Regions from separate parts of the Lysinibacillus sp. NPDC093688 genome, predicted to be linked through region 1. Evidence: predicted binding sites of a transcription regulator. Region 1 holds the regulator's gene; each other region holds the start of a gene.
The links. The regulator CtsR, encoded in region 1, represses protease genes until heat stress. The targets are predictions, from matches to a motif close to ATGGTCAATAAAGGTCAAACA.

Region 1 (10,763 bases):
ACGAATGTGACGGCGGATATGAAAATTGTTTGTCAGGAAACATTCGCGCCAATCGTCTCAATTGTTTCATATGAAACATTAGATGACGCTATTCGACTAGTGAATGAGTCGGAACTTGGCTTAAATGCTGGAATATATACGAATGTATTACAAGATGCATTACACGCAGCGGATGAATTACAGGCCGGTGCTGTTATGATTAATGATATTCCGACATTCAGGGTTGATAATATGCCATACGGTGGCATAAAAATGAGTGGCTACGGACGTGAAGGCATTAAGTGGGCAATCGAGGAAATGACAGATATGAAATTTATTACAATGAAAAAATCGTTCTAATTTGCATCAACCCTTGTTCTGCGATACGATGACGAAAGAACATTCATGAAGGGAAGTTGCAAGAATTATGTCAAACAACGCAATACCGATGGGCCAGTCACGTACTGTTCAAACGCGTCTCGTACTACCGCCAGATACAAATAATCACAACTCCATTTTTGGTGGAAGAGTGTTAGCTTATATTGATGAAATTGCTGCTATTACAGCAATGAAGCATGCAAAAGGGCTTGTAGTCACAGCATCTATTGATTCGGTTGATTTTTTATCGCCAGCACATGTAGGGGCTGTTTTAGAAATTGAAAGTATTGTTTCGTCAACTGGACGTTCTTCAATGGAAGTTTATGTTCGAGTTATTTCACGAAACATTGAAACTGGTGAGGAGAAATTAACGACTGAATCCTTTGTAACGATGGTTGCAGTAGATGAAGAAGGTAAACCTAAGCCAGTTCCAGCAATTTATCCTGAAACAGATGCAGAAAAACGTCTGTTTGAAACGGGCCCAGCAAGACGCGAACATCGTAAACAAAAACGTGCGTTATCGCATTAAAAATAAAAAGGGAAATTGACGTATGCTGTCAGTTTCCCTTTTTCGTACTTACATTTGTAATTCATTTACCACGTTAATAAGTGAATCGGAAGAAGAAGAAACAAGTGTAGCACCTTGTGATAGTTCAGTAATCAAATTAGAGATGGCTGAAATATCTCTTGATGTATTTACATACTGCTGTTGAATCCCAGAAACAGCATCGGCGATATCGTTAAACGATTTAGATAAACTGTTTTGCGTATCTACGCTATGTTGAATCTTTTGATCAACGTTAATAACCGAAGTCGACATTGTTGTAATATTACTTTCTGTTTCTTTAATGAGATGAGAAACATTTTGTACCGCATTTTTTGTTTCTTCAGCAAGCTTACGAACTTCCTCTGCAACAACAGCAAAGCCTTTACCATGTTCACCTGCTCGGGCTGCCTCGATAGAAGCATTCAGTGCTAATAAGTTCGTTTGATCGGCAATTCCTGTCACCAGTCCTACAATTTCCGATATTTTTTGAGAAGATGTGCGTAACTGGTTCATCGTAACATCGAGACTGTTTACACTTTGTAAAATTACCTGTATTAAATCATTTTGATCTTGCAGTTGCTGCTGTCCACGTCTGGATTTTTCCTGTGTATCAGCAACAAAGGTTAATCCTTGCTTTGTAGCTACTGCGATATCATCTGTTTGAGAGGAAATGACTAATAAAGAAGCTGCTGTTTCTTCACTAATCGCATTAAGTTCCTCTGCCGTTTTTTGAATGGTCGTAACAAGTGCATGTTTTGTTTTACCGTCTACTGCACGAATGCGTTCCTCTTCTTTTTCATAGGCTTCGATTACAAGCTGCTGCTCGAAGTTAATGATTTTGCAAAAGGCATTGATCGCACGGATTGCATCATCTTTCGATATATCTAACTCATTTGTAAAGCGTGTAAAGGTCGTTGTTAATGATTGGAATGAGGCGATATACCACTTCGATTGTAGACCAATTCGAACGTGAGTTTCGGCAATTGCCTTTCGTTCATTAATATAAGAGTGATTAATACGACTTTCAAAAATATCACTCAAATGTTTATGTAAAGTAACTTTTAAACGCTCTATTTGTGAGGTTCTGTTTATAATTTCTAACAAATCTTGGCTCAAACTAATGGCTGCATAAAATTGATCCACCATTTCAGGAACTAAATCCTTAGCTAAAGGCTGTAGTTGTTTAATGATGGCTAAATCCTCAATTGTTAAATCTAAAAGCTGTAACTGTTTTTGAAGGTTTGGATGGTTTGATACATCCAATTGTACATCGCTCTTATAATTTTCAGGTACTAATGTAATTGAGTAGCTAGAATCGTTCTTTTTTGTAAACCAACTCATCGTTGTTTGCTCCATTTCTTAGGTCCGTATTAAGTATAGAATAGTAAACTAAATACCTATTAAATTACTTGGGTTGTTAATTTGCGGAATATATAGTATTTAATATATTCTACTATTTTTTGTACTATATTTGGTTGAAATTTTAGTTTATTTCTATATTTTTTTATCAATTAATAGATGATTGTCGATGAAAAGTCATGAAATAGACTACTAAAAAGGTAATAGGTAAATTGAATTTGAAATAGGAAACCTGTAAAATACGAACTGTTTAGCTTGAACGTAACAATAGTTTTGAGGAGGTATTACATGGAGAAGAAACGTTTCAAATTTGTCATTCCGGTTATGGTAATTGTAGCAATAGGGTCGGTGTACATGTTAAGAAACTACTATGCTGAAGTACCAGACTTAGATCAACTATTAATTACTATCTGTGCAACATTAGTATCTGGGGTACTCGCATACTTTTTATTTCCACAGCAAGGTGAAAATAAAGTTGATGATCGCGGTCCTTACTAACAGTGATAGGCACCTTAGAAAAATCTCTAAGGTGCCTTTAGCTTGTCGACAACAGAATAAATGGTTGATTTCCAAGCCGAGTGACGCTTTTTGCGGGCTTGGTTTCAACCTTCTTGTCAACTCCAGTCATGTGGTCCAGGTTGTGACGTTCATATCCAAGGATAAACGATGGCTTTTAAGTTTTAAATAAATTGAACCAGCCTTTAAGTTTAAAGATTGCCAGCATAAATAAAGCGATAAGAATCATAATTCCGAGTACGATAAAGTAGCTATACTTCGCATGTAGCTCGGGCATATAGTCAAAATTCATTCCATAAACACCGGCAATAAATGTTAGGGGAATAAAGATTGTTGAAACAATTGTTAAGGTCATCATAATGCCATTCATGCGACTAGAGCTCATCGCCATATAGCTATCACGCATATCAGCAGTGAGCTCACGGTTAGATTCGATCATTTCGGTGAGTTTTAGCAGATGATCGTAAATATCTCCGAAATAAGCTCGTTCTGATTTTTTAAGTGAAAACCGGTAAGAGTTAAGGATACGATATAATAAATCACGCATTGGTAAAATGGTGCGTCTTAAATCGAGCAAATCACTACGGAATTCAAACACAATTTTCATAGCATTGGGGTTACTTTGATAGGTAAGCTCATCTTCAAGTGCGTTTAAATGATCCTCAATTTTATAGACAAGTGGGAAATAGCTATCAACGATTTTATCAATTACCTGGTACGTTAAATATACTGTGCCGCGTTCCCAATTCTTTGGCTGTTTTTCTAACATCTTTTGTACTCGATCTATTTCCGGTGCTACATTTTTGTGGAATGTGACAATAAATTTATTAGAAACAAAAATATTTATTTCCTCAGCTGTTAATTCTTCGTTCATCCTTTGGACAACAAAGAAGTGGAAATCATCATAAAAATCGAGCTTTGGCCGCTGTAAACGCATTAAACAATCTTCTATAGCGAGTGGATGGAAATGGAAAAATGTATCTAACAGTTGTTCTTCCTCATCGGTCGGACAATTAAAATCGACCCAATACCATTCAAATTCGTTTTTGTGTATATCTTCAAGCGGAAATTCCTTTATAAGTTTTTGATCTTTTGTAATTCCAATGGTGCGTATCACAGCATTCACCTCAATTCTTTTAATTCTATCCTAACAGGTGTATTGATCTTCACAAGAGATTTAAGTTTTATACGCTTTCTTTATAACATATCCAACCGCCAAATAAAGTAGTGGCAAAAAATCTAGATGGTTTTGTAAAGCCTGCCTGCTGTAATAGTGATAAAATGTCCTCTTCACGCATAAATGAAAGAGAACGTATGGATTTTTCCATTTCCGCTACGTCTGATGGTGATAGCTTTGTATGTTGTAGCCAATAAGCACGCCATAAATCAAATTGTAGCTCGGTTTCTAAGGTACCCGGCTGCCCGTATTTTGAGACGAGCACAAATGGAGCACCAGGCTTTAAATTATTTGCTGTTTTTTTTAATGTTTCAAGCTTCTCTTGGTCATCTTGTATAAAATGAAGCACTAATACACAGCTGGCTGCATCGAATTTTACTGAAGGTAGCTTTGTATCCAGTATAGTTCCTTGATATAAAGAAATATTATTAGGTAGAGATTTTAAACGTTCGCCGGCTATTTGTAGCATCGCTTCTGACGGATCTATACCAACAAATGACCAATGAGGTCTTTTCTCAGCGAGCTGTAAAATTTCATTGCCGCTTCCGGAGCCAACTACTAAAAATTCAGCGTTCTCAGGTAATGCAGATTGATAAAAGGTTTGTGTTAAGCGCAGCATGGCATCGTAGCTAGGTAGCGTGCGACGAATACCTTTTTCATATTCATTTGCAAGTGTGTTATTAAATTCCATCAAGTATCACATGCCTTTCAAAAAATTTTATAAATCCAATTCATAGTTGAAACTATTTAAGGTGTAGTTCCGTAAAAGATAGTACATAAAATAAAAAAATTATATGGAAGGGTTGATATAAATGGAAACTAAATGGTCTAAGGTAATCATACACGCAAGTGCATTTTTTGCGCCATGGTTAGTACCTATAATATTTTTCTTAATTAGTTCGGAAGAAGAGGTAAAGAGCATTTCTGTGCAGGCCTTATTGTTCCAAGTTGTGATGGTGGTATTACTTACTATTTCGGGTATTTTAAGCTTCCTGCTCATTGGTATACCGTTCTTAATTGTTTTCGGGATTATCTATTTTATTGCGCCAATTATCGGTATTGTGAAGGCTTTATCTGATGAGCCTTGGCGTTATCCAATTGTTGGTCGCTGGGTATAATTTTTATAGACGCAAGTATATGCTAATTGCATATGCTTGCGTTTTTTCTTTTGCTGATAAGGGTATCTTATAGCTAAAGCACTCGGCGGATTTTTTCTGTGTGCGAAATAATTGCAATTATTTTCAAGCGTTTTGTATAATATACTCAAAGAAAGTCAAAGATAGTCAAAGTCAGTGTAGTAAGCGAGGTGTATTCCTAAAATGCGTAATATATCAGACATCATAGAAGGCTACTTAAAGCAAGTACTTGAATTAGGTGGAGAGGGGCATATTGAAATAAAACGTAGTGAAATCGCAGATAAATTTCAGTGCGTGCCCTCACAAATAAATTATGTAATTAATACAAGATTTACTGCCGAACGAGGTTACCTTGTTGAAAGCAAACGTGGTGGTGGTGGATACATTCGAATTTTACGTGTCCGCGCGAATTCACAAATTGATCTAATCGATGATGTCCTCAGGCAAATAGAAGGGGGGGCATCGCAAATAATGGCAGAAGATTTAGTTTATCGACTAATTGATGAGCAGGTAATTTCAAGGCGAGAAGCGAAAATAATATTAGCAGCAGTTGATCGCTCAACTATCGATTTGCAACTCCCATTACGGGATCATATTCGAGCAAAAATTTTACGAGCGATGCTAACAACGATTAAATATGAACAGCAAAAATAAAAGAGGTGATGGAAATGATTTGCGAACATTGTAAGCAGCGTAATGCGACAGTTACTGTAACACAAGTTCAAAGTGGTCAAAAGGTGGAGCACCATTACTGTGACGTCTGCGCCTCGCAGTTCCATCCATTTCATGCTGAATTTAAGCAAGAGCCAGTATCTATTCAACAGCTATTATCCAATTGGTTTGGCTCACCTACATGGCAGCAACAAAAAGTGGGTGAAAAGCAGCAAGCACCGCCACAACCGCAAACATGTCCACAATGTGGATTTACGTATAAACAGTTTTTAAAAGAAGGTAAATTTGGATGCCCTAGCTGCTATGACACCTTTAGCGAGCACTTACCGAAGCTCTTTAACCGTATACAGGCTGGTCCTCAACATATAGGGAAAATGCCTGGTGCTCGAAGCAATGTTTATGTCATCAAAAAGCAAATTGAGGATATTCGTAAACGTATGAAGCTTGCTGTAGATAAAGAACAATTTGAAGAGGCAGCTAAGCTTCGCGATGAAGCAAAGGAACTTGAGAAGCAGGTACAATTTGAAGGTGGTGATGTGTCGTGATGATTGAATCGTTTTTAGAGCGTGCTACACCAATATGGATGAGTGTGGAGGACGATTATTCAGATATTGTCATTAGTACACGCATCCGCCTTGCTCGAAATTTAGATGGTTATCGTTTTCCATTAGCCTTTACAGAGGATGAAGCATTACATGTAGAACAGGCAGTTACACATGCGATAAAGGACAGTACAGAACTTCAAGAAAATTATTCATATTTTGCTATTAAAGATTTAACGCCTTTACAACGTCAAATACTTGTAGAAAAACATTTAATTAGTCCTCAGCTTGCAAAAAAAGAGGAAGTTGGCTCCATGCTCTTATCGGATGACGAATCAATTAGCATTATGGTGAACGAAGAAGACCATTTACGCATTCAATGTATGACAGCGAGTTTTCAACTTCAACAGGCATACGAGCAGGCCAATAAAATTGATCGTACCTTAGAGAAAGCTTTGCCTTATGCGTTTCGAGATACATTTGGTTATTTAACAAGTTGCCCAACAAATATTGGTACTGGTTTGCGAGCATCTGTCATGATGCACCTGCCAGCCCTTACACTCACGGGTCAGATGAATCAAATCATTAATGCAATGACTCGATTAGGAATGACGGTAAGAGGAATATATGGAGAAGGTAGCGAAAATATAGGTAACGTTTACCAAGTGTCAAATCAGATTACACTAGGAAAAACAGAGGATGACATTTTAGCAGACATCCAAAGTGTCGCTGAAAAAATAATTCAAAAAGAACGGCATGCAAGAGGCAAGTTAATGGAAAAAGCAGAGCTTGCTCTAGAAGACCGTGTGTACCGTGCTTTAGGTACGTTAACATATGCTAGGATTTTAACGAGTGAGGAAGCTGCTACCTGTCTATCCAATGTTCGTTTAGGAGTAGATTTACAGTTAATTGAAGGTATTAAAGCGACTAAATTAAACGAATGTGTAGTCAGTATGCAACCAGGGTTTTTACAGAATTATGCAGGGGACGTTTTGCCGCCTGCTAAGCGAGATCGCGTACGGGCTGAAATGCTTCGTGAGGCACTATCTCGCGAAAATATGAGTAAGCCTATTATTCGGGGAAAAGGAGAGGATTCATTTGATGTTTAATCGTTTTACACAACGCGCACAAAAAGTATTACAGCTTGCACAAGAAGAGGCAATTCGTTGGAAGCACGAATCAATTGGAACAGAGCATATTCTTTTAGGGCTTATCCGCGAAGGTGGCGGTATTGCTGCAAAAGCATTAGAAGCCATTGATATTAGCCCTCAAATGATTGAAGCAGGTATTGAAGAGCTTGTAGGAAAAGGTAAAGAGGATGTTGGCCCAATTGTCCACTACACACCTCGAGCTAAAAAAGTAATAGAGCTATCAGTCGATGAATCACGTAAATTAGGCCATTCCTATATTGGAACAGAGCATTTACTATTGGCGCTTATTCGTGAAGGTGAAGGTATAGCGGCTCGTGTATTAAATAATGCCGGTGTCGGATTGAATAAAGCTCGTCAGCAAGTGCTATTGTTATTAGGCAATAACGACAATGCTCAATCTGGTCAACAAGCTGCACAGGCTGCCAATACACCAACACTAGATAGCCTTGCGCGTGATTTAACGCAAATTGCTCGTGAAGGCACTCTAGATCCGGTCATTGGTCGAAGCAAGGAAATTACACGTGTTATCGAGGTTCTTTCTCGCCGTACAAAAAATAACCCTGTATTAATCGGTGAGCCAGGTGTCGGTAAAACGGCTATTGCTGAAGGCTTAGCACAGCAAATTATTAATAATGAAGTGCCAGAAATTCTTCGTGATAAACGTGTTATGACACTTGATATGGGGACTGTTGTTGCCGGAACAAAATATCGCGGTGAATTTGAGGATCGCTTGAAAAAAGTAATGGATGAAATTCGCCAAGCTGGTAATGTAATTTTATTTATCGATGAATTGCATACATTGATCGGTGCCGGCGGTGCAGAAGGTGCCATTGATGCATCAAATATTTTAAAACCATCTTTAGCGCGTGGCGAGCTTCAATGTATTGGTGCAACAACACTAGATGAGTATCGCAAATATATTGAGAAGGATGCGGCATTAGAGCGCCGTTTCCAACCAATTCAAGTTGATGAGCCAACTGTAGAAGAAGCGATTCTAATTATTCAAGGCTTACGTGATCGTTACGAAGCACATCACCGTGTGAAAATTACAGATGAAGCAATTGAAGCGGCAGCAAAAATGAGTGACCGATATATTTCTGATCGATTCTTACCAGATAAGGCGATCGACTTAATTGATGAAGCAGGTTCTAAAGTACGCTTACGTTCATTCGCAGTGCCACCGAACTTAAAGGCACTTGAAGATAAGCTTGAAAGTGTACGTTCTGAAAAGAATGCGGCTGTCTCAGGTCAAGAATTTGAAAAAGCAGCATCTTTAAGAGATACAGAGCAAAAACTAAAAGATGAAATTGAAACTACGAGAAAAAATTGGAAAGAAGAGCAAGGAAAAGCCGAATCAAAAGTGACAGTGGATGATGTAGCAGCGGTAGTGTCTATGTGGACTGGAATTCCAGTATCAAAAATTGCTTCCGAAGAATCTTCTAAGTTATTACAACTTGAAGAAGAGTTACACAAACGTGTTGTAGGTCAAGGAGAAGCGGTAGAGGCAATTTCTCGCGCAATTCGTCGTGCAAGAGCTGGCTTGAAAGATCCGAAACGACCAATTGGTTCATTTATCTTCTTAGGCCCTACAGGGGTTGGTAAAACAGAGCTTGCTAGAGCATTAGCGGAAGTTATGTTTGGCGATGAGGACGCAATGATTCGTGTTGATATGTCTGAGTACATGGAAAAACATTCGACTTCACGTTTAGTTGGTTCACCTCCGGGCTATGTAGGCTTTGATGATGGCGGTCAACTAACAGAAAAGGTTCGTCGTAAACCATATTCTGTAGTATTACTAGATGAGATTGAGAAGGCTCATCCAGATGTTTTCAATATCTTACTTCAAGTACTTGAGGATGGCCGTTTAACAGATTCTAAAGGTCGCGTGGTGGATTTCCGCAACACAGTTGTTATTATGACATCAAACGTTGGTGCGGATGCTTTAAAATATCAGAAAAACCTTGGCTTCAATGTAGGTGGTACGGATACGAAGTATAAAGATATGAAGGGTACAATGCTGGAGGAACTGAAAAAAGCATTCCGCCCAGAATTCTTAAACCGTATCGACGAAATGATCGTCTTCCACTCACTAGAAAAAGAACATTTAAAAGAAATCGTAGCGATGATGGCGAATGCTTTAACAAAACGTCTAAAAGAGCAAGACATTTCGTTAGAGTTAACGGATTCGGCTCTTGAAAAAATTGCAGAGGAAGGCTACGATCCTCAATACGGTGCTCGCCCACTACGTCGTGCATTACAAAAACAAGTAGAAGACCGTTTATCGGAAGAACTGTTGAAAGGTAATGTAGAGAAGGGCAACCAAGTGATCATTGATTACGTGAATGATGAGTTTGTTGTAAAGAAAAAAGAGGAAGTTTCTACTTCTAAATAATCGCGATTTAAAAAGACAGCAAGGCTTTAAGTGCCAAGCTGTCTTTTTTTATGTACAATAATAAATATAAGAACAAATATTCGAGGTGAAGGCATTTTGGCAAAGAAAAAAACAAAATTTGTATGCTCAAGTTGTGGTTATGAATCCGCAAAATGGATGGGAAGATGTCCAGGATGTGGAGAATGGAATAAGATGGTCGAAGAGGTGGAGGTCGTTGCAAAAGGGCCGCGAGGTGCATTCCAACACTCTGCTACGGTTACCCAAAAGGCTCTCCCTATTATGCAAATTGAAGCTGCTGAGGAATCACGAGTTGCTACAGAAATGGGTGAACTTAACCGAGTATTAGGAGGAGGCATCGTACCAGGTTCTCTTGTGTTAATTGGGGGAGATCCTGGGATTGGGAAGTCGACGTTATTACTACAAGTATCTGCGTTGCTTTCGAATAAGGGACATCGTGTGCTCTATATTTCTGGTGAGGAATCCATCCGTCAAACAAAGCTGCGTGCAGAACGTTTAGGGGTGATCTCACAGGAACTTTATATATATTCTGAAACGAATTTAGAGTTTTTAAATCAGACCATTGATGATGTGCAGCCAAAGTTTGTTATTGTTGATTCTATTCAAACTGTTTTTCATCCAGAGGTAACGAGTGCACCTGGTAGTGTATCACAAGTGCGTGAATGTACAGCAGAACTTATGCGAATTGCAAAAACAAAAGGAATTGCCATATTTTTAGTCGGACATGTAACAAAAGAGGGACAAATTGCAGGACCACGTATTTTGGAGCATATGGTTGATACGGTATTGTATTTTGAAGGAGAACGACATCATAATCACCGTATTTTACGCAGCCAAAAAAACCGCTTTGGCTCTACGAATGAAATTGCTATCTTTGAAATGCTTCAGGGGGGCTT
Region 2 (10,763 bases), on a different contig from region 1:
GTGTTTGTCAAACCTATTTTGAAATATTTTTCACTGTCAATGTGACAGGACTTTATTCTATCAAAATATCAATATGTTTGTCAAACCAATTTTAAAATGTTTTTTACTGTCGATGTGACAGGAATAACAATATATCACGATTACTTTTCCCTTGTCAACATGTTCAATCGATTAAGTTTTTTTCAATTAAGAGATCACCGGAAGAATGGAAAAAGATACTTTCTAAAAATCCGCCGGAGGCTTTAGGCCAACAGATGTTTTTTGCGCGAAAGCGAAGCGGCAGCAACAACACTATGTTGGTCACTCAAGCATTTTCACAGGATGTGAAGGTCTTAGCCTGAGTTCCTCTTTTTCAACGGGTGTTTGGACACCCGCTGAAAAGTAACTTAAATCCGCATTTATCTCACCACCTATAGAGGCGGGAGACTTCTGTAGCTGTCGCTTTGCTTTCGCTACAAAAAACATTTGTAACTGACGTTTCACTTGCGTTACAAAAAACATTTGCAGAAAGAAGTTAAAATGGGTGAAAAAGTTTGGGAAGATTAAGGTTACTATATTTATGTCTAAATAAATAATTAGCCTATTAGACGGAAAAGAATATTTTTCAGCCTATTCATTTCCGTCTGTGTATTTTGATTTATACAAGGATTTTATACACGATGTATCTCTTAAAGGTCTTGTATATACAATAAATATTTATTCAAACGAAAAGGCTGTAATGACAAGGGTTTGTTCCCTGTTGGATTCTGCAACATACATAGCAGGAGAAATGCAGATTTTTTAGTGAAGATTTCATTCACTTAATGTTTTGCTTCATTAAACGAGCGATTTGCCGCTCATTTGTATGTTCGATTTCTTCTAATTTTTGAATCACTAATTGCCGTCTATCATTAGAATGATCCTGACTTAATTTCTTTTGACCCTCCATATTGAAGATCTTTAATTTAAAACCTTGAACCCCTTTGTTTAGATTGCTTACACGTTGTTCATCTACCTGAGTTAGGCTATATGTGCTGTTACTGTGTTCATATTTTTCAATCATATTGTTAAATGATTTTATTAATTCATCATTATGCTCAATAAGCTCTATTTCTCCATAAACATGTACTGCTACATAATTCCATGTTGGGACAGCTTGATTTGTTTCATACCATGAAGGAGATATGTAGCAATGCGGTCCATGAAACACCGCTAATACCTTTTGATTTTCAATATCCTTCCATTGGGGATTACCTTTTGCAAAATGTCCAATTAAACAGTCTTTTTTGTCATTGAACAATAATGGAAGATGTGTTGCATAAGGTATTCCTTCATGGGTTGAAAAAAGTGTCGAAAAACTGTTCTCCTGAATAACTTCTATCATCTCAGATATATCTTTTATTTTAAAAGTCGCCGGTATGTACATCAGCAAATTCCCCCTTTGTTATTCGCTACACAAATGCTCCATTAGTGTTGCGTAATCCAAATTACCGTATTGTATAACTTGCCCATCCTTTTCTACTACCGGAATCATTAACATATATTTTTCATGTATGCTCTCATCTTCTTCAATATCAATGATTTCAATATCGAAATGTATATCCTCCTGTACAAGCTTTAATGTATGCAGTCCCTCTACACATAGCCCACAGTTAGCTCTACTAAAAAATTTCACGTTCAAATCACAGCACCTCCATCAAGTAATTATAAAACGAAACAGCTATCTGGAAGCAAGATTCTGTCATCCCCCTTCCACCTTATCGTTTAATTCAACAGATTCTTTTCTAATAACAGTAGTATTCTTGCCAATGATGACGGAAGCTACAACAATAATAGCTATTAAAATAGTAAATAATGCGATCGATTCATCGAGAAATAAAACTGCAAAGATAATCATTAAAAATGGCTGTAAATATTGAATTTGGCTAACTCTCGAGATTCCCCCCATAGCCATACCACCATACCAGGCTACATATGCTAGAAATTGACTAACGACAGCTAGATACAAAAAACTAATCCAAGCTTTTATAGGAGCATGCAACATCTCAGCAGAAACATTTAATATCACTGGAATAATAAGAAAAGGAACAGCAATTATGATTGCCCATGCGATTACTTGCCAGCTTCCTAATTCTCGTGCTAGCATGCCTCCTTCTGCATAGCTGAGCCCGAGTATGATGACGGCTGTCAATAAGGCAATATCTGCCACATGCAATTGACCTAATCCAAGATAGATAGCATAAATCATTACTGCCATCGCACCAACTATACTTGATAGCCAAAATTTAATAGAAGGAATTTCACCGGCTCTTATCATTGCAAACCCTGCAGTTGCTAAAGGTAACAGAGCTAATTCTACAGCCCCATGAGAAACTGGCAAACTTGTCATTGCCCAAGAGGTGAGTAAGGGGAATCCTAAAACCGCGCCTAAAGAGACAATGATTAAGCTCTTGAATTGACGAGCGGTGGGCAGTTTTTCTTTTCTTACAATCAATACAATAGCAACTAAAATCGAAGCGATTACTGCTCTTCCCAAGCCAACGATTGTTGTCCCAAAATATTCTACTGCTACACTTGTTGCAGGTAATGTTAAGCTAAAACAGATGACGCCCACTAAGCCTAATAATAACCCCATTTTTTCCTTGCTGTTTTCTTGCACAATCATCAGCTCCCAACAATTTTTATGCCAAACTGCACCATTTGTGCTGGTACAATAAATATTAAGAGGAACTATCATAAAAATAAACAGGATTTTACGCCATCTGTCCTGGTACAGAATAAGGAGGGATTATATTTTGAGCACAAAGTATAATGAGATTATTGATGAAATTAAAGATCAGTTAACAAATGGCTTACTTATTGCAGGTAGTAAACTTCCTTCAGTACGACAATTGTCTGAAAAATTCTTCTGCAGTAAAAACACAGTTATCAAAGCTTACGACGAGCTTGAAAAAGAACATTTAATTTTCTCTATCCCAAAAAGCGGTTATTATGTTGTCAATGAATTTCAAAATCCTAACAATAAAAGTAATACTATCGACTTTTTGTCTGCCGGACCAGATAAAGACATCATGCCTTACATTGATTTTCAGCACTGTATCAATCAGGCCATTGATACTTATAAAGAAGAATTATTTACTTACACCGATCAACAAGGTCTCTACTCATTACGACTTCAATTGGTGAAGTATTTACAAAGCTTACAAGTATTTACCGAACCCGATAGACTATTTGTTGTATCAGGTTCTCAGCAAGCTCTAAATTTATTAGTTTCCATGCCATTTCCGAATGGGAAAAACAATATTTTAATTGAACAACCTACTTATTTTGGTTTAATAGAATCTGCCAATTTGCAACAAGCGACTACGTTTGGAATTGATTTATCTATGGAGGGGATTGATTTTAATCGTTTAGAATATATTTTCCGCAATAATGATATAAAATTTTTCTATATTGTTCCGAGATTTCAAAATCCACTTGGACATAGCTATACGAATATGGAGAAAAAACGAATTGTTGAATTAGCTGAAAAATACGACGTATATATAGTTGAGGATGACATCTTCGGGGATTTAGACCCAAATACTAAATCAGACCCATTATTTTCGTACAACCCTTCTGGTAGAGTTATTTATATAAAAAGCTTTTCTAAAATTTTTCTCCCTGGTTTAAGGATTGCTACTATAGTTCTTCCAAAATTAATGAGTAACAATTTTTTACGCTATAAATTTACTGCCGATTTTAATAGTTCTGTTCTTTCTCAAGGAGCATTAGAGATTTATTTAAAAAATGGAATGATGAATAGTCATGTTAAGAAAATAAAAGAGCTGTATTATAGGAAAATGAAACGTCTGCAGGAAGCTTGTGAGTTATTGCTACCAAATAATACGCTTTATACGAAGCCCTCTTCCGGATTCTATCTTACAATCGTTCTTCCTGAGAAAGTGACTACAAAGCAGACTGTCAATTTGTTAAAAGAACAAAATATTCTTGTGGATGATGCAGCTAGAATGTTCCTACCAGAATATAAAAAAGAAAACCTGATTCGATTAAGCATTTCTCAAGTTAATGAGAGTCAAATTCATACTGGAATAGAAAAACTTGCTCAATGTATCACAATTATTGATAGTAAGAAAAATGATATATATAGAAATAGTTTTCAGCTCTTATAATAGCTATGTCTTGACTGCACATTCGGAAGCGGCATAAACAAATTGTAGTATCAATCCTTTAATTAGAGCCCCTAACTAGAAAAAGACTGTGCAAGATATCTTCCTGCACAGTCTTCTTTCATATTATTTTTTCAGATGGCTATCTAAGAATTTCACCATCGCATTATAGAATTCAATGCGGTTCTCTTCATTACGGAAGATATGACCTTCATTGTCCTTTAGCATGTATTCCACATCAACGCCTCTTGCACGTAATGCTTCAACGATTTGATCAGATTCAGCTTTATTTACACGCGGATCGTTTGCACCTTGAGCTACAAATAACGGCGTTTTTATTTTATCAACATGGAAAACAGGTGAAGCAGCTGTTAATAACTCTTTATCGTTCACTGGATGCCCTATACGCTCATAGTACACATCAAGAGTTGTTTTCCAATATGGAGGGATTGTATTAAGTAATGTGAAGATATTCGATATACCTACATAATCAACCGCTGCTGCATATAAATCTGGTGTATATGTGATACCCGCTAAAGTTGCATAACCTCCAAATGATGCACCGTAAATTCCGATACGTTTAGGGTCTGCAATACCTCGATCGATTGACCATATAAATTCCTCCTTATATCAGTTCTCGTTATATCATTTATCAATACATTGAAATTGTAGAAATATTATCCATTTTGTCAATTGTTGATATAAATTAAACAATATTACCTTTTAAAACCAACAAAAAAAGCGAACTGCTTAGAGTTCACTTTTTAATATATTAAAACTTCCGACTTGCTCCACCACCAGCAGATGAACCTCCTCCGAATCCGCCAAAGCCACCGCCTCCAGAGCGACCGCTGCCAAAGCCGCCACCAAAACCACCTGGATAACCGCCACGTCGACCTGAACGAGGTCCTCCACCTCTTCCACTTGATACAACAAGTACTATGATAACGATTAAAATAATCATCCACGTTGGCATTCCTTTACTGTCAGCTGTATTTTTAGGCACTTCTCCATCCCAATTGTACTCTTGCGCGACAGTTTGAAATACTTCCGTGTACGTTGCTTTAAATGCCTTATCGATATCTCCACCACTTGCATTTGGATAAAACGCTGTATCTAAAATGCGCCCCAGCTTGCCATCAGGTAATGCTCCTTCGAGACCTTGACCTACAGCAATAACAACATCATTATTGCCTTCTCCCTGCCCAAACGTTGCTAAAATTAATACACCATTATTTTTCTTAGCATCGCCAATACCCCAAGAGCGAATCATTTTTGTAGCATACATTTTTGGTTCCTGACCATTAATATTATCTACTGTTACGACCATAATTTCAGCACCTGTACCTTTATCTAGCTGCTCTGAATAATGATTGAGCTCTTCCTTCACAGAGGCAGATAAAACATTGGCAAAATCATGAATATACGTATTTTTTATTGGTGTTGGCATTGCGGCATCTGCCGTTCTAATAGATAAAATAAATATGAAGCCAACAATAGCAAGTTGGATCATCAACCGTTTCATTATTGTTTACCTGAATTGCTAAAATCTATAGACGGTGCCTTTTCAGCACCAGCAGCTGCTTTAAAGTATTCCTTCTGTTCGAAACCAAACATCCCCGCAATTAAATTGCCTGGGAAACGTTTAACTGTTTTATTAAAAGCCTGCACTTCATTGTTGTAGTCTTCTCGGGCAACAGCTAAGCGATTTTCTGTCCCCGCTAATTCATCCATTAATTGACGGAAATTTGCATCTGCCTTTAAACTCGGATAATTTTCTACGACTACTAGCAATCGACTAAGTGCTCCGTTTAATGCATCATTGGCGACCGCTTGCTCCTTTGGACTTTGTGCACTTCCCATTTGTGCACGTGCCTCTGTAATGCTAGCGATAACTTCTTTTTCATGGTTGGCATATCCTTTTACAGATTCTACTAAGTTCGGAATCAAATCGTAGCGACGTTGTAGCTGATTTTCAACCTGAGCCCATTTCGAATCAACGCTTTCCTCGGCCGTTACAAGGTTATTGTATTTTGGAATAAATAGTAAGGCCAATACAACTAAAATAATAACGATAATTCCGATTGGTCCAAATAATTTTTTCAATTTTAAAACCACCTTCGCTTTCTTTTAGCTATCACTAAATATCAAAAATACTATTTGTTTTGGTGATGAGCCTTTCTTTTCCTTACAACTAATGTGCAACAAAAAAAACATCTCTATTCTACATATATGCAAACGCATTAATACCGTATGAAATTTATTTAACGTGCCATACTTAATACTGTAACAAAACTATGATATATAGGAGGCGCTTTTTTTGACACAATCGTTTCAAAACGAATCATCAAACCAAACATCATTCAACCAACAACAAAGCCTAAATCATGGTGGACATGAGCTAATGGACATGCATGAAACAATTGGCGAAATAATTGCTGGAATGAATCAATCCATCTTTTTACGTCAACATGTTAAGGATCCGGAATTACTTAGCATTTTGGATCGCCAATATAATTTCACATTAGGTATGTATAACACAATTGTGGAATCATTTAAAACAGGGCACGATCCTTCTGTACCTACAGGACGCTATCAAATGGAGACAGGAAATGATTTTAAATATGGATTAAATCCTGGCCAACCTAAAAAGCCTATGCAAAACGCAAGCGAGCTCAACGACGAAGCAATTTCTGGCTTCCTATTAGGTGCTCAAAAAGGAGCAGCAAAATGTATGACTGCTGCTGCAACGGAAACTACAAACCCTGTAGTTCGACGCGTTGTTGCTGATAGTATTCCCAACTGCATTGAAATGGCATACGAATTATCTATTTACCAAAATATGCATGGTTACTATCAAGTACCACAATATTCTCAACAAGATATGCATACGATGCTTAACTCGTACGACACTACAACAAATCCCCTTCATTAATTATAAAAAAACAAGAGCAGTCCCACATGTGATGCATTATCACAGGGGCTGCTCTTGTTTTTTTAAAATGCTTTCTCATTTGCGGATTACCAAAGATATCTCCCGACGTTCCCTCTTCAACCATATAGACACCATCCATAAAACAACACGTTCTCCAAGTTCACAGGAAAAGCCCATTTCATGTGTTACCACTATCATGGTTATACCTTCAGCCGTTAAATTTTTCATTACGTTTATCACGGTCTGAATAAATGAACATGCACCAAACATTCATGTTTGATGCTATTTTGCAAAAAAAAAAAAGAATCCCCTCAGATAGGATTCTTTTTTTTCGACTAGTATAACTAGTCTCACGTACAGTATGTTCACTAAAAAATAATTTGGAGTTGTTGCTTTTTTGAAGGTTTGAAAGGAACAGATTCGGGAATAATGCCTACTAGGTTATATTCCCATTTTTCCCCGCTCTTTCTCCACTAAGCAGGCTGCTAAACTACTTATTAGGAGAATTCGAGTTATAAAATTATATCAAATAATCAGTAAAATGGCGCCCTCGGAGGGAATCGAACCCCCAGTGCAAGAACCGGAATCTTACGTGTTATCCATTACACCACGAGGGCAATTGAACACAAAAAAAAGTACCACTAGGCTTTACGAAAAGCATGATGTAGATAATCCTCATTTGAAGCATACCTGACAAAATAGTGTACTGTACTTTAACTTATGACCTTATCAATTATACAAACGTATTGCTCATAATTCAACTATAGAATGTAAAACATTTAAACTTTTTTTATTTTCATTCAATAAGTGTCAAAATACCTATTAAATGGAGATACAGTCTCCAGCGGATGTCACGCATTAGCAAAGAATTTAATGTGCGGGCACAATTCAAAATCCGGACGCATTGTTTATCTACGTGAAAGCGCAGCGTCGGCTACAAATGTTTACTGTAGCGAAAGCGGAGCGTCAGTTACAATTACACCAAGGTGAAATTGTTTTAATTTATTTCACTTTAACAGGGTTAATATTTGACCTTCCCTGACTATAATGTGTATGATAAGGATACAGCTGAAATACAAAGGTTGTTTTCAGCAACAGTATTCGAATTTAGTTTTTTAAGGAGGATTTAACATGAATTTAATTCCTACAGTTATTGAACAAACAAGCCGTGGTGAACGTGCATATGACATCTATTCACGACTACTAAAAGACCGTATTATCCTATTAGGAAGTGCTATTGACGACAACGTTGCTAACTCAATCGTTGCTCAACTTCTATTCCTACAAGCAGAAGACCCAGATAAAGATATCCATCTTTACATTAACTCACCAGGTGGATCTATCACTGCTGGTATGGCAATTTATGACACAATGCAAATTATCAAGCCACAAGTACAAACAATTTGTATTGGTATGGCAGCATCTATGGGTGCTTTCCTACTTGCAGCTGGTGAACCAGGTAAACGTTTCGCATTACCAAATGCTGAAGTAATGATTCACCAACCACTTGGCGGTGCACAAGGTCAGGCAACTGAAATCGAAATCGCTGCAAAACGTATTTTATTCTTACGTGAAAAATTAAACGGTATTTTATCTGAACGTACAGGTCAACCACTTGAAGTCATTGCAAGAGATACAGACCGCGATAACTTCATGACTGCTGAGCGCGCAAAAGAATACGGCTTAATCGACCAAATTATGGATCGCAACGACCGTAAATAAAAAACGAAAGGCATCACAGATTTATTCTGAGATGTCTTTTTTTTTGCTTTGATGGGTCTATCCGACGCTTTGAATCCTCTTTTCATCATTTCGGTGGCTCTATTCGTCACTTTGGCTTTCTATCCATCATTTCGTCTCTTCTATCCACAACTTTGGCCTTTCTATCCATCATTTCGTCTCTTCTATCCACGACTTTGGCCTTTCTATCCATCATTTCGTCTCTTCTATCCACAACTTTGGCCTTTCTATCCATCATTTCGCCTCTTCTATCCACAACTTCTGCTTTTCTATCCGTCGCTTCGGCTCTTCTTTCCGTCACCTCGGCCCTTCTATCCGCCGCTGCCTTTTCTTCCGTCGCTTCGGCTCCTCTTCCCGTCACTTTGCCCTTTCTATCCGTCGCTTCGGCCCTTTTTTCCGTCACTCTACCCTTTCTATCCGTCACTTCAGCTTTCCTCCCGCAACTTCGACTCTCCTATCCATCACTTCAATCTTCCTATCCATCACTTCAATCTTCCTATCCATCACGTCGACAATCGAAGCAGGATGCCATTAACCTTAATGCACAAATATCCAACAAAATAATAGGACTTGTTTTTTCGATGAAAAAACGCAAAAAAACTGCCCAAGATGTAAGTATTACCTCTTGGACAGTCTCTGCATTATGAGTTTTTTTAATCTTCTTTTTCGATTAGGGATGCTAATGCTGTAACCGCTTGCTCAGCATCGTTACCATCACCGCTAAGGACAACCTCTGTTCCTTTTGCAATGGCTAAGCTCATAACACCCATAATGGATTTAGCATTTACTTTTTTCTCGTCTTTCTCAAGAAAGATATCTGCGCTAAAGCGATTTGCTTCTTGTACAAATAGCGCTGCTTGTCTAGCTTGTAGCCCTAATTTTAATTTTACATGGACTCTTTTCTCGGTCATTCTCAAAACTCCCCTTTACTACCGTTCATCTTATTATTTTTATCTTACCTTACTTACTAGCAAAAGAACAATACGTACCTGAAAAGTATGAAAATTTAGCCACCAATTTTTTCTCCACTTCTTAATGCATCGGCAATCTCATCAATTTTCCGTAATCGATGATTGACACCTGATTTACTAACCGTTCCACTTGATACCATTTCCCCAAGTTCTTTCAGTGTTACATCTTGATATTCTACTCGTAATCGCGCTATTTCACGAAGCTTTTCTGGCAATTGATCGAGACCTATCGAATTTTCAATATATCGGATATTCTCTACCTGACGTAATGCGGCACCTATTGTTTTATTTAAGTTTGCTGTTTCACAGTTAACAATGCGATTAACACTATTTCTCATGTCTCGCAATATGCGAACGTCTTCGAACTTCATCATTGCTTGATGAGATCCAACAATATTAAGGAAATCAGAAATTTTTTCAGCTTCCTTTAAATAGGTTACAAAGCCTTTTTTTCGTTCAATTGTTTTTGCGTTTAGCTCAAATTCATTCATCAAATCCATTAAAGCCTCGCCATGCTCTTTATATAATGAATAAACTTCTAAATGGTAGGCGGATGTTTCTGGATTGTTGACAGAGCCCCCAGCTAAAAATGCTCCTCGTAAATACGCTCTTTTTTGGCCACTCTTTTTAATGAGCTCCCGAGAAATAGTATGATTAAATTGAAAGTCGTCTGAGATGATTTCTAAGTCAATTAGTAGCTCACGCGCACCGTCTCTAACACGGCAAATGTATACGTTATTTTTTTTCAAACGCATTTTTTTTCTAACAAGTAACTCTACATTATATGGATATAGCTTTTTCATAATCGTATAAAGTCTTCTTGCGATTGCAGCGTTTTCAGTTTGTACGTCTAAGCTTAACTGTTTATTAGCAAAGGATAATGAACCATTCATACGAATTAGGGCAGATACTTCTGCTTTCATACAATGATCGTCCGCTTCTATTTGAGTTAATTCCTTTTTCGTTTCA
Region 3 (10,763 bases), on a different contig from region 1:
TCTTCATCACCGAATGCAATAATACGCTCGCGTGGGATACCTAAATCCTTTGCTACATGAGCGATTCCTACAGCTTTATTTAAGCCACTGCGAACAATTTCAATAATATGAAGTGGCGCACCCCAACGACGATGTTCAATGACCTCTGCATGAACAGCATGTAAATGATCACGAATAATCATTGAATTCACTTCATTCGCTTGAATCAGTAAACTAGTAGGGTTATCAAGTAAATGGGTATAGAGATCCCCAAGAGTAATTTTAGGATTACCCATATTAAATATATTTAATATCCTTGAATCCTCTGTATGCACATAAATATCGTCCTTAACCTCAGCAATAATATTTTCATATTCATAGCTATTGATCGAATCGACAACATCATGCACTACGCTTAAATCAATAGGAGTATGCTTAGTCTGCCAAGTGGCGTTTTTTGGATGGTGGACGTAAGCACCATTAAAATTCACGATGGGCGTTGTAAGGCCAAGCTCGTGATAGTAAATATCACTCGCACGATAAGGACGACCGGTAGCAATCATAACTTGATGGCCTTGTTCCTTTGCCTGCAATAATGTTTTTTTAGTTTTTGCTGAAATTTGTTGTTGGTCCGTTAACAACGTACCATCTAAGTCCAAAACGATTAAATGCGGTTTCATAGCTCATTGCCCCTTTCTTATAATTTGAATAGTATCGTTTTGTAAACCATTCGTCAAAATTTTGTCACAGTGAAAAAAGTTTGCTAACATAAAGATTAGACAAAAGTTGGGAGTGACAAAGATGATTGTTGAGAAAGAATTGTGGGGAAACATTCCTTTATTACATATACATACGGAAAATATGAATGAAGAAACCCCGGTAGTAATTTTTTTACATGGTTTCATGAGTGCAAAAGAACATAACTTACATTATGCATATCAATTAGTAGGCAGAGGGGTGCGTGTCCTATTACCAGATGCAAAATTACATGGCGACCGTAGTGAAGGCCTGACTGAGATGCAATTGAGCTTACACTTTTGGGATATTGTTTTAAATTCTATTCATGAAGTTGAACAATTATATAATGAATTAAAGAATAAAAATTTATTAGCGAATGATAAAATTGGTGTTGCTGGTACATCAATGGGTGGAATTGTAACATCAGGCTGTTTAAAGCGTTATGATTGGATCAAAACAGCAGCAGTATGTATGGGTGCACCAAGTTTTACTAAATTAGCGGAGTATCAATTACAGCAATTCGCTAAAAACGGTGTGAATTTGCCAATGTCCGAAGAAGAAGTACAACAAACGAATGAACTTCTAGCTAAATATGATGTTAGCCTAACACCAGAAAAATTTGCAGGACGACCTGTCCTATTTTGGCATGGGGAGTTAGATAAAACTGTACCTTTCAATGAAACGTATAATTTTTATTTAACTTTACGTAAATATTATGAAACGAATCCAGAAAACTTGAAATTTTTAGCTAATAAGAAAGCGGGTCATGCTGTGTCACGTGATGGTATGTTAGCAGCAACTGAATGGCTTGCACAGCATTTGGCATAATAAGATGCATCTGCTATGATTAAGTTAACACTGTGATGGAAGGAGAAATACAGATGGATCAAGATATGAAAGACAGCATGTTCGGTGCATTAGAAAATGTAATTGACCCTGAGCTTGGTATTGATATCGTCAACTTAGGTTTAGTATATGATGTAGAGTTAGATGAAGAGGGTGCAGCAACCGTTACAATGACGTTAACGTCTATGGGCTGCCCAATGGGACCTGTTATTGTTGATCAAGTGAATACAGCATTAGGTGAGCTTCCAGAGGTAAAAAGTACAAATGTCAATATTGTATGGAATCCACCTTGGTCAAAAGATAGAATGTCACGCTATGCAAAAATGGCACTAGGTGTACGCTAAGTCCACTTAAAGCACAATAAAAAATCCCCGCTTATAACTAAGTGGGGATTTTTGCTGTTTTGAAATACAAAACAGTTAAAGAAATCTTCGTGACTGTTGCACGCTTTAAATGAGGGAGATTTCCTTTCCGAGCTACTCACCATAATAAAACAGAAGAAACTTATAATAATGACGCTATTGTACATCTGGTTTTGCTGCGGCTTCGCTTTCAAACATAAAACATTTGTTGCTGCTGCTACAGTAGCACTACGCTTTCCCACTGACAAAACATTGTTGCTAGAATTTTTTGTTCTATCACTAGAATTATAGTAACATGCCATAAGATACACGCTATGAGAAGTGGTTGATTGGAGTGGAGGCTGGGCGACTCCTCGGGGATCAGCGTCACAGATGAGACCCTGGAGCGAGCAAAGCGAGTGAAGCGGCTCATCGGACGCCCCCAGGAAAGCGCCCAGCCGGAACAGAAATCAACCCCTCGCTTAGCAGAAGAGCCATACTTTATTTTTTACATAATAGCAACATGCAAAATCCCCGCTAATAACTCATAAGCGGGGATTTAACATGTAGCCTATTAATCAATACGACATATTTGTAACGGACAATTCTCACAGGCGATTTCATCCTTTAAAAATTGTAGATCGTGAATGGTTATATAACCTTTTTCGAAAGATATAATATTGTGCTTCTTTAAGTCATTCAGCATGCGATTAATCATCTCTCGACTCGTCGCACATAAATTAGCGATTTCTGTATTTGTTAACGGGAAGTCAATATAAATAGTGCCATTTTCTAAAGGCTTCCCATAAGTATTCGAAAGACGGATAAGCGTTGAAAATAAAGCGCCCTTTTTCCCATTTAAAATCAAATCGCGCAAACGACTTTGATGCTTTAAATTTTCTATTTGCAACCACTTCATATATTCCACCATTAAAGTAGGTTGTTCCACTAGTAAAAGTTCCAATGATTCACGGCTTAGAACATATAAACTGGAGGGCTCTAATACTTTAGCAGTCATCGAATTATACGTAAGGTTACAAAATAATGAGCTTTCTCCAATGATACTATCAGGACCACAAATACGAATGGTTAATTCCTTCGCATTCTCGGTTTCCTGACTAATTGAGATAGCTCCTGTTTTTATATAATAAATTTCGTTCGCCCGTTCGCCCTCTAAAAAGATTTTACTATCCTTATTCACTTTAATAAAAACACCGTGCTTTTGAAAAAGATCGTGAAATTTCTCTTGTATATTATCCATAATAGCCATATCTTCAACACATCTCTTTCTTTTTGTAAAAATTGTTTAATTATTACAAAATTAAGTGAACATTTTACTAATTATAAGAAACAACATAGTTTTATTATAACGTAATTTTCCAGATATAAGTGAAGAAATTTTAGGGCTAATTCTTTGCTAAGGTTTGTCGCATGTTGTAAAATAAAGTTAGTCAAAAAAGGTCAAACATTTTTAATGAAATAGAATGGCAAACGGGATTCCGCTTAACATTATTGAAAAGGAGTGCTAAATATGCAATTTCAACAAACAAATGACAAAAAACCATTAGAACAATTTGGACGTAATTTAATAGATGAAGTAAGAAACGGTAAAATGGACCCGGTTATCGGCCGTGATGAAGAAATTCGTAATGTCATTCGCATTTTAACACGCAAAACGAAAAATAACCCTGTCTTAATAGGTGAGCCAGGGGTTGGTAAAACAGCAATTGTAGAAGGATTAGCCCAACGTATAGTAAAGGGCGATGTTCCTGAAGGGTTAAAGGACTGCATACTGTATGAGTTGGATATGAGTGCCTTAATAGCAGGTGCTAGTTATCGTGGTCAGTTTGAAGAGCGCTTAAAAGGAGTATTAAAAGAAGTAAAAGAATCAGAAGGGCGCATTATTTTATTTATCGATGAAATTCATACAATTGTTGGCGCAGGTAAAACGGATGGTGCAATGGACGCTGGGAATATGCTAAAACCAATGCTTGCACGAGGCGAGCTACATTGTATCGGGGCTACAACATTAGATGAATACCGTATGTATATTGAAAAAGATCCTGCTTTAGAGCGTCGTTTCCAGCAGGTGCTTGTACGAGAGCCATCTATTGAAGATACAGTTTCCATTTTACGAGGCTTGAAAGAGCGTTTTGAGTTACATCATGCAGTACGTATTCATGACCGTGCGATTGTAGCGGCAGCGGAGCTTTCCAATCGCTATATTACAGAGCGTTTCCTGCCAGATAAGGCAATCGACTTAATCGATGAAGCATGTGCGATGATTCGAACAGAAATTGATTCCATGCCACAGGAATTGGATGCGGTAACGCGCCGTATTATGCAGCTCGAAATTGAGGAGCAAGCATTGCGTAAAGAAAAAGACGAGGCAAGTAAAAAGCGTCTAGAGCAACTCAGCGATGAATTAACAAAGCTTAAAGAATCCTCTGAGGGCATGCGTAAACAATGGGAAACCGAAAAAGAAGCGTTACATGGCATTCAGAAAAAGCGTGAAAAACTTGATAAATACCGCCGTGACTTAGATGAAGCAGAAAGTAAATATGATTTAAATAAAGCAGCTGAACTACGTCATGGGAAAATTCCTACACTTGAAAAGGAAATTCAAGAGATGGAAAAACAATTAGAGAATGGTACGGAATCACGTATTTTACGTGAAGAGGTAACAGCAGATGAAATCGCATCAATCGTTTCGCGCTGGACAGGAATACCAGTGACGAAATTAGTAGAAGGTGAGCGTGAAAAATTATTGCGCTTAAAAGATACCTTGCATGAGCGTGTAATTGGACAAGATAATGCTGTACAGCTTGTGACAGAAGCGGTATGGCGTGCTCGAGCAGGTATCAAAGATCCGCATCGACCAATTGGTAGCTTTTTATTCCTTGGTCCAACAGGTGTTGGTAAAACAGAGCTTGCGAAGGCACTAGCTGCACAGTTGTTTGATTCTGAGGATCATTTTATTCGCATTGATATGAGTGAATATATGGAGAAACATAGCGTATCACGTCTTGTAGGGGCACCTCCAGGCTATATTGGCTATGAGGAAGGTGGGCAATTAACGGAAGCTGTTCGCCGAAATCCATATTCAGTTGTATTATTAGATGAAATTGAAAAGGCCCATCCTGATGTCGCGAATATTTTACTACAAATTTTAGATGATGGGCGCATTACTGATAGCCAAGGACGTATGGTCAACTTTACGAACGCAGTGGTCATTTTAACTTCTAATATTGGCTCAAGCTATTTAATGGAAGCAAAAGAAGACGATGCTGCTGTTGAAGATTTAGTGATGGCTGCACTACGTCAACATTTTAAACCAGAGTTATTAAATCGTATGGATGATATTATTATGTTCCATGCACTATCAGATGAGCATTTTACAGCCATTGCATGGAAATATATCGAACAGCTTGTCAAACGAGTTGCAGAGCAAGACATTACTTTACAAGTAGAACAAAATGTAGTTGATTGGGTTGTAGAACAAGGAGCAGATGCTCAGTTCGGCGCAAGACCATTAAAACGCTTCGTGCAACGTTATATTGAAACTGCGGTTGCAAAAGAATTGCTTCGAGGTGAAGTATTACCAGGAGAAACATTACGCATTAGAATACATGATGGCCAATGTGTCGTTGAAAAATAACAAAAAAAACCTGTTCCGCATTGAGCGAAACAGGTTTTTTAGTTGAATTAATGATTGTCTGCAGCTTCTGGAGTTGACTCGTTTGGAATAACTGCACCGATAATGAAAACAAGAATTGCAAATACAACCGATGTGACAATAGCAGTTTGGAAATCAAACGCTGTACCAAGTACAGAGCTTACTACGTAGTTTAACATTGTAACTAGTAGGAATGACCATATGAATGTTACGATATATTGCATTAATTTCACCTCAACCGAACTTTTTTATATCATAAAGTTTTACTACATATTCATTATCATATCATAACATAAATCGAAAAAAAAAGAACCTTTTCTGTGAAACATGGCGAATTTGTCACAACGATAACGTTACTTTTTTTATTTAAGGAAATTTCAATACGATCACTGACATTCGAATACGTCACAAATGCCTTCTAGGAATGGTTTCAAAGCCTCGCCAAATTCTATAGAATCGCTATCAGTCGCCCGATTCAAGCAATACAAATAGCAAGATTAATTCGTGATGGAATCGATAGGAAAAAACGCATTAATTTTAATTCATCTTGCACCTGTTCTTCATTATGAGTTATAATTATGACCAGTTACTAATAATTGATAGTAAGAAAGCAGAGGGGTTGCTAAATGAACGCTGGTATTATAGGAATTGGCAAATACGTTCCGGAGAAGGTCGTTACGAATTTTGATTTAGAAAAAATGATGGATACTTCGGATGAATGGATTCGAACTCGCACAGGGATAGAAGAACGTCACTTTGCCGCAGATAATCAGGAAACGTCAGATTTAGCAGTAGCTGCTGCAAAAGAGGCTATTGCAAAAGCGGGTATTACACCTGAGGAAATAGGCTTAATCCTTGTAGCAACAGTATCACAAGATCAAAATTTTCCAAGCGTAGCATGTATGGTTCAGGAGCAAATCGGAGCAGTTAATGCAGCTGCGATGGATCAAGCGGCTGCTTGTGCAGGGTTTATATATAGTTTAGTGACAGCAAAGCAATTTGTAGAAACAAATGCTTATAAATATGTCTTAGTAGTAGGTGTTGAAAAGCTGTCGAAATTACTTGATTGGGAAGATCGCAATACTGCTGTGTTATTCGGTGACGGTGCAAGTGCAGCGATTGTTGGTCCAGTATCAGAAGGTAGAGGTATTTTATCATTTGAGCTTGGAGCTGACGGCACAGGTGGTAAGAATTTGTATTTAACACAGCAAGACACAATCGCTATGAATGGCCGTGAAGTATTTAAATTTGCCGTTCGTCAAATGGGTGAATCTGCAATAAACGTTTTAGGAAAAGCAGGTTTAACAAAAGAAGACGTAGATTTTTTAGTGCCACATCAGGCGAATATTCGAATTATGGAATCAGCTCGTGAACGTCTAGAGCTACCACCAGAAAAAATGTCAAAAACGATTCACAAATATGGGAATACGTCGGCAGCATCTATTGGTATTTCCTTGGTAGATGAGCTTGAAGCAGGTAAGATAAAAGATGATGATATAGTAGTACTTGTTGGATTTGGCGGTGGCTTAACATGGGGCGCCGTTACAATAAGATGGGGAAAATAAAAACGAAAAATGCTTGAGGGGAGTAATACAATGAGTAAAAGACGAGTAGTAATTACAGGAATTGGCGCAGTTACACCACTAGGAAATAGCATCGAAGAAACATGGACTAACATTAAAGCTGGAAAATCTGGCGTTGGCGAATTAACGCGTTTAAATAAAGATCTTTTCGCAGCAAAAATTGCTGCTGAAGTGAAAGATTTTAATATAGAAAAGTATATCGAACGTAAAGAAGCTCGTAAAATGGATCGCTTTACACAGTATGCTTTAGCAGCATCCATCATGGCGATGGAAGATGCACAATTAACAATCGATGAAGAGCTAGCACCACGTGCAGGTGTTTGGATTGGCTCTGGAATCGGTGGGATGGAAACATATGAACAACAATTTTTAACTTTCCAAGAGCGTGGAGCAAGAAGAGTAAGTCCATTCTTTATTCCAATGATGATTCCGGATATGGCTTCAGGCCAAGTATCGATTCACTTTGGTGCTAAAGGCATTAACTCTTGTTCAGTAACTGCTTGTGCTTCAGGTACAAACTCTATTGGGGATGCTTTCAAAGTAATTGAACGTGGCGATGCAGATGTGATGATTTCTGGTGGTGCTGAGTCACCAATCGTTACGATGGCAGTAGCAGGTTTCTGCGCAAATACTGCTTTATCTTTAAATACAGATCCAGAAACAGCTTGCCGTCCATTCGATAAAAATCGCGATGGTTTCATTATCGGTGAAGGTGCGGGTATTGTTATTTTGGAAGAGTATGAGCACGCAAAAGCACGCGGTGCAAAAATTTACGCAGAAGTTCTTGGCTATGGTGCAACAGGAGATGCACATCATATTACAGCTCCAGCTCCAGAAGGAGAAGGTGCTTCTCGTGCAATGATGCAAGCTTTAACTGATGGCGATGTAGAAGCTTCACAAGTTGACTATATTAACGCACATGGAACAAGTACTCCATATAACGATTTATTTGAAACACAGGCAGTAAAAACAGTCTTTGGTGAACATGCCTATAAGCTTGCAATGAGTTCTACAAAATCAATGACAGGTCACTTATTAGGTGCAGCTGGTGGTGTTGAAGCTATTTTCACAGCGCTAGCACTTAAAGAAGGCATTTTACCACCGACAATGAATTTAACAGATCCAGATCCAGATTGCGATTTAGATTATGTACCGAATGAAGCTCGAAAAGCAGATATTCAATATGCAATGAGTAACTCACTAGGGTTTGGTGGACACAACGCTAGTCTACTATTCAAAAGAATCGAGGAATAATTAATAAAGTAAAACTTTAATCAGTGGGGGCTTCATCGTCCCCACTTTTTGTTTTACCACTAAAAATTAGAGTGACATGGCAGAAGATATACGCTATGTAAAGTGGTTGATTGGAGTGGAGGCTAGGCGACTCCTTGGGGATCAGCAATAGAGGAACGAAGGCTAAAAGCATCACATCCTGTGATAACGCCTTCGTGACCAACATCGTGTTGGCCCGAGACCCTGCAGCGCAGCGAAGCGGCTCATCGGACGCCCCTAGGAAAGCGCCTAGCCGGAACGGAAATCAACCCCTCGTTTTGAAGAATAACCTCACTTTATTTAATATGAACAACATTAAAAAACGTCAGCCTAATTTACGTGGCTGACGTCTTTTTTTATAGTTTTAAGAATAGATGATAATTAAGAAGAAATAGAAAGGATGCCCTTATCTTGTTCCGACTCTTTTTATTTTTAATGAGCTACGGTTTATTAATTCTCTCCGTTGGGAATCTCATCTTGTATTTGAATTATCGGACACTCGGATATACCTGGATAGTTGTTTTTAAATTCATGGCACAAACAACGGCGTTTTATGTGGCAATTGGATCAGCCATTGTGTTATGTGCTGTTGTGTTTGATCTTGGCTATGATAAAACTATAAACAAAGAGAAGATGTAACACTTATATTCCTCTTTTTTTGGCCAAGCTTTTACAATAAATTTCAACAAAGGTACAGCATTTCTTCATTTCATGTCTTAGCGACGTGCACGACCAAGACCCATTGCTTCTTCCATGCGTTTTAATGTAGCGCTAGCAATAGCATTTGCCTTTTCAGCACCTTCATCTAAAATGATGTCTAATTCTGATGATTCAACTAAGTTATAGAATTTCTCTTGAATTGGTGTCAGGTGATCAATAACTGTTGCTGCAACACCTTGTTTGAAACCACCATAGCCAACGCCTTCGTATTTTTTTACAAGATCGTCAATAGATACGCCTGAAATGGCAGATTCGATTGTTAGTAAATTAGAAACACCAGGTTTATTTTCCACATCAAATGCCACAATACCATCAGAGTCAGTAACAGCGGACTTAATTTTTTTCTCAATATCTTTCGCTGAATCTAAAAGCTTGATAGTTGCTTTCGTATTTGGATCAGATTTACTCATTTTCTTTGTAGGCTCTTGTAGTGATTTGATACGAGCTCCTGCTTTAGGTAATTGAATTTCAGGAATTGTTAAAACATCACCATAACGTTTGTTAAAACGTTCTGCTAGATCACGAGTAAGCTCAATGTGCTGCTTCTGATCATCACCGACAGGAACAATGTTTGTGTTATACAAAAGGATATCTGCTGCCATTAATGGTGGATATGTTAAAAGAGCGGCAGATACGCTTTCCTTACCGTGCGATTTATCTTTAAATTGTGTCATACGTTCAAGCTCACCAATCGATGCAACACATTGTAACATCCAGCCTGCCTGAGCATGAGCTGGCACTTCTGATTGAATAAATAATGTAGATTTTTTAGGGTCGATGCCAGTAGCAATATACGTAGCTGCTAGGTTGCGAATATTTTGACGTAATTCTTTTGGATCTTGAGCCACTGTTATTGCATGCTGATCGACGATACAATAAACAGCATCTCCTTCATCTTGTAATGCAGGGAATTGTTTAAATGCACCTAAATAGTTCCCTAAAGTTACAATACCCGTTGGCTGTACGCCTGAAAAAATAGTTGTCATTGTCATTTCCTCCTTGAATTTCGTCCCTTAGACGTCGTTTTTACATAAGTACCAAAATAAAAAACATCATGCGTCCTCATTAGTTTTCTAATGAAGGGACGAATGATGTTTGAATCCGCGGTACCACCCAGCTTGCCTATAACGGCCACTCTTCTTCGTAACGTGAAGGGACGAGCTTTGCTAATAGACTTAAGTAAGAAACTAAGACGTTCACAAAGCTAACTCGGAAGTCCATTCCAAATGCTTACACGATCTGTTTGCAGCAACCACAGACTCTCTAAACGTGTAAAAGCAAATGTACTACTCTTCGTCAGCGTTTTTTAGCTCAATAACTGTCTGCCATCTGTATGGATGACGAGGTGAATCCACCAAAGACATAATTGATTTGTTGCAAAAAATTATATTATAAAGGCTCGGTGAAAAGCAAGTGTGTAAAGTCAGACTTTTGGCGGTGTTCTTTCACCGAAAAAAATTATATGCTACTTTTGCTGCTTTCTATTTGGAAATGCAACCGATATTAGTAAATATACGTCTATATTGTACACACAGAATCAACAATATTCTCGTTTAAAATTTTTAAATGAGAACAAAAACAATCGAACAGTGGATGTTTAAAATGCTC

Region 2: the regulator CtsR is predicted to act here: its motif matches at 8,109-8,129, upstream of clpP (ATP-dependent Clp endopeptidase proteolytic subunit ClpP).
Region 3: the regulator CtsR is predicted to act here: its motif matches at 3,352-3,372, upstream of ACQKN2_RS02650 (ATP-dependent Clp protease ATP-binding subunit).

Annotation. Positions count from the first base shown of each region.
Region 1 covers NZ_JBNNUX010000014.1:59,687-70,449, reverse strand. The annotation lists gene ACQKN2_RS12910 (aldehyde dehydrogenase family protein) at 1-339, shown strand, start outside; gene ACQKN2_RS12905 (acyl-CoA thioesterase) at 407-886, shown strand; gene ACQKN2_RS12900 (protoglobin domain-containing protein) at 935-2,245, opposite strand; gene ACQKN2_RS12895 (hypothetical protein) at 2,552-2,761, shown strand; gene corA (magnesium/cobalt transporter CorA) at 2,937-3,896, opposite strand; gene ACQKN2_RS12885 (class I SAM-dependent methyltransferase) at 3,964-4,647, opposite strand; gene ACQKN2_RS12880 (DUF4870 domain-containing protein) at 4,769-5,074, shown strand; gene ACQKN2_RS12875 (CtsR family transcriptional regulator) at 5,276-5,746, shown strand; gene ACQKN2_RS12870 (UvrB/UvrC motif-containing protein) at 5,761-6,309, shown strand; gene ACQKN2_RS12865 (protein arginine kinase) at 6,306-7,415, shown strand; gene ACQKN2_RS12860 (ATP-dependent Clp protease ATP-binding subunit) at 7,405-9,849, shown strand; gene radA (DNA repair protein RadA) at 9,946-10,763, shown strand, end outside.
Region 2 covers NZ_JBNNUX010000051.1:12,240-23,002, reverse strand. The annotation lists gene ACQKN2_RS23225 (FMN-binding negative transcriptional regulator) at 797-1,405, opposite strand; gene ACQKN2_RS23220 (glutaredoxin family protein) at 1,424-1,660, opposite strand; gene ACQKN2_RS23215 (DMT family transporter) at 1,721-2,644, opposite strand; gene ACQKN2_RS23210 (PLP-dependent aminotransferase family protein) at 2,775-4,151, shown strand; partial or broken gene ACQKN2_RS23205 (alpha/beta hydrolase family protein) at 4,275-4,760, opposite strand; gene ACQKN2_RS23200 (TPM domain-containing protein) at 4,921-5,673, opposite strand; gene ACQKN2_RS23195 (LemA family protein) at 5,673-6,254, opposite strand; gene ACQKN2_RS23190 (spore coat protein) at 6,469-7,083, shown strand; tRNA gene ACQKN2_RS23185 (tRNA-Arg) at 7,626-7,700, opposite strand; gene clpP (ATP-dependent Clp endopeptidase proteolytic subunit ClpP) at 8,215-8,805, shown strand; gene ACQKN2_RS23175 (hypothetical protein) at 8,912-9,247, opposite strand; gene ACQKN2_RS23170 (HPr family phosphocarrier protein) at 9,477-9,734, opposite strand; gene whiA (DNA-binding protein WhiA) at 9,830-10,763, opposite strand, start outside.
Region 3 covers NZ_JBNNUX010000002.1:83,017-93,779, forward strand. The annotation lists gene ACQKN2_RS02630 (Cof-type HAD-IIB family hydrolase) at 1-659, opposite strand, end outside; gene ACQKN2_RS02635 (prolyl oligopeptidase family serine peptidase) at 781-1,545, shown strand; gene ACQKN2_RS02640 (metal-sulfur cluster assembly factor) at 1,599-1,907, shown strand; gene ACQKN2_RS02645 (Crp/Fnr family transcriptional regulator) at 2,479-3,165, opposite strand; gene ACQKN2_RS02650 (ATP-dependent Clp protease ATP-binding subunit) at 3,436-5,562, shown strand; gene ACQKN2_RS02655 (YjzD family protein) at 5,610-5,804, opposite strand; gene ACQKN2_RS02660 (beta-ketoacyl-ACP synthase III) at 6,207-7,145, shown strand; gene fabF (beta-ketoacyl-ACP synthase II) at 7,176-8,417, shown strand; gene ACQKN2_RS02670 (hypothetical protein) at 8,847-9,074, shown strand; gene trpS (tryptophan--tRNA ligase) at 9,152-10,141, opposite strand; T-box leader at 10,233-10,464, opposite strand.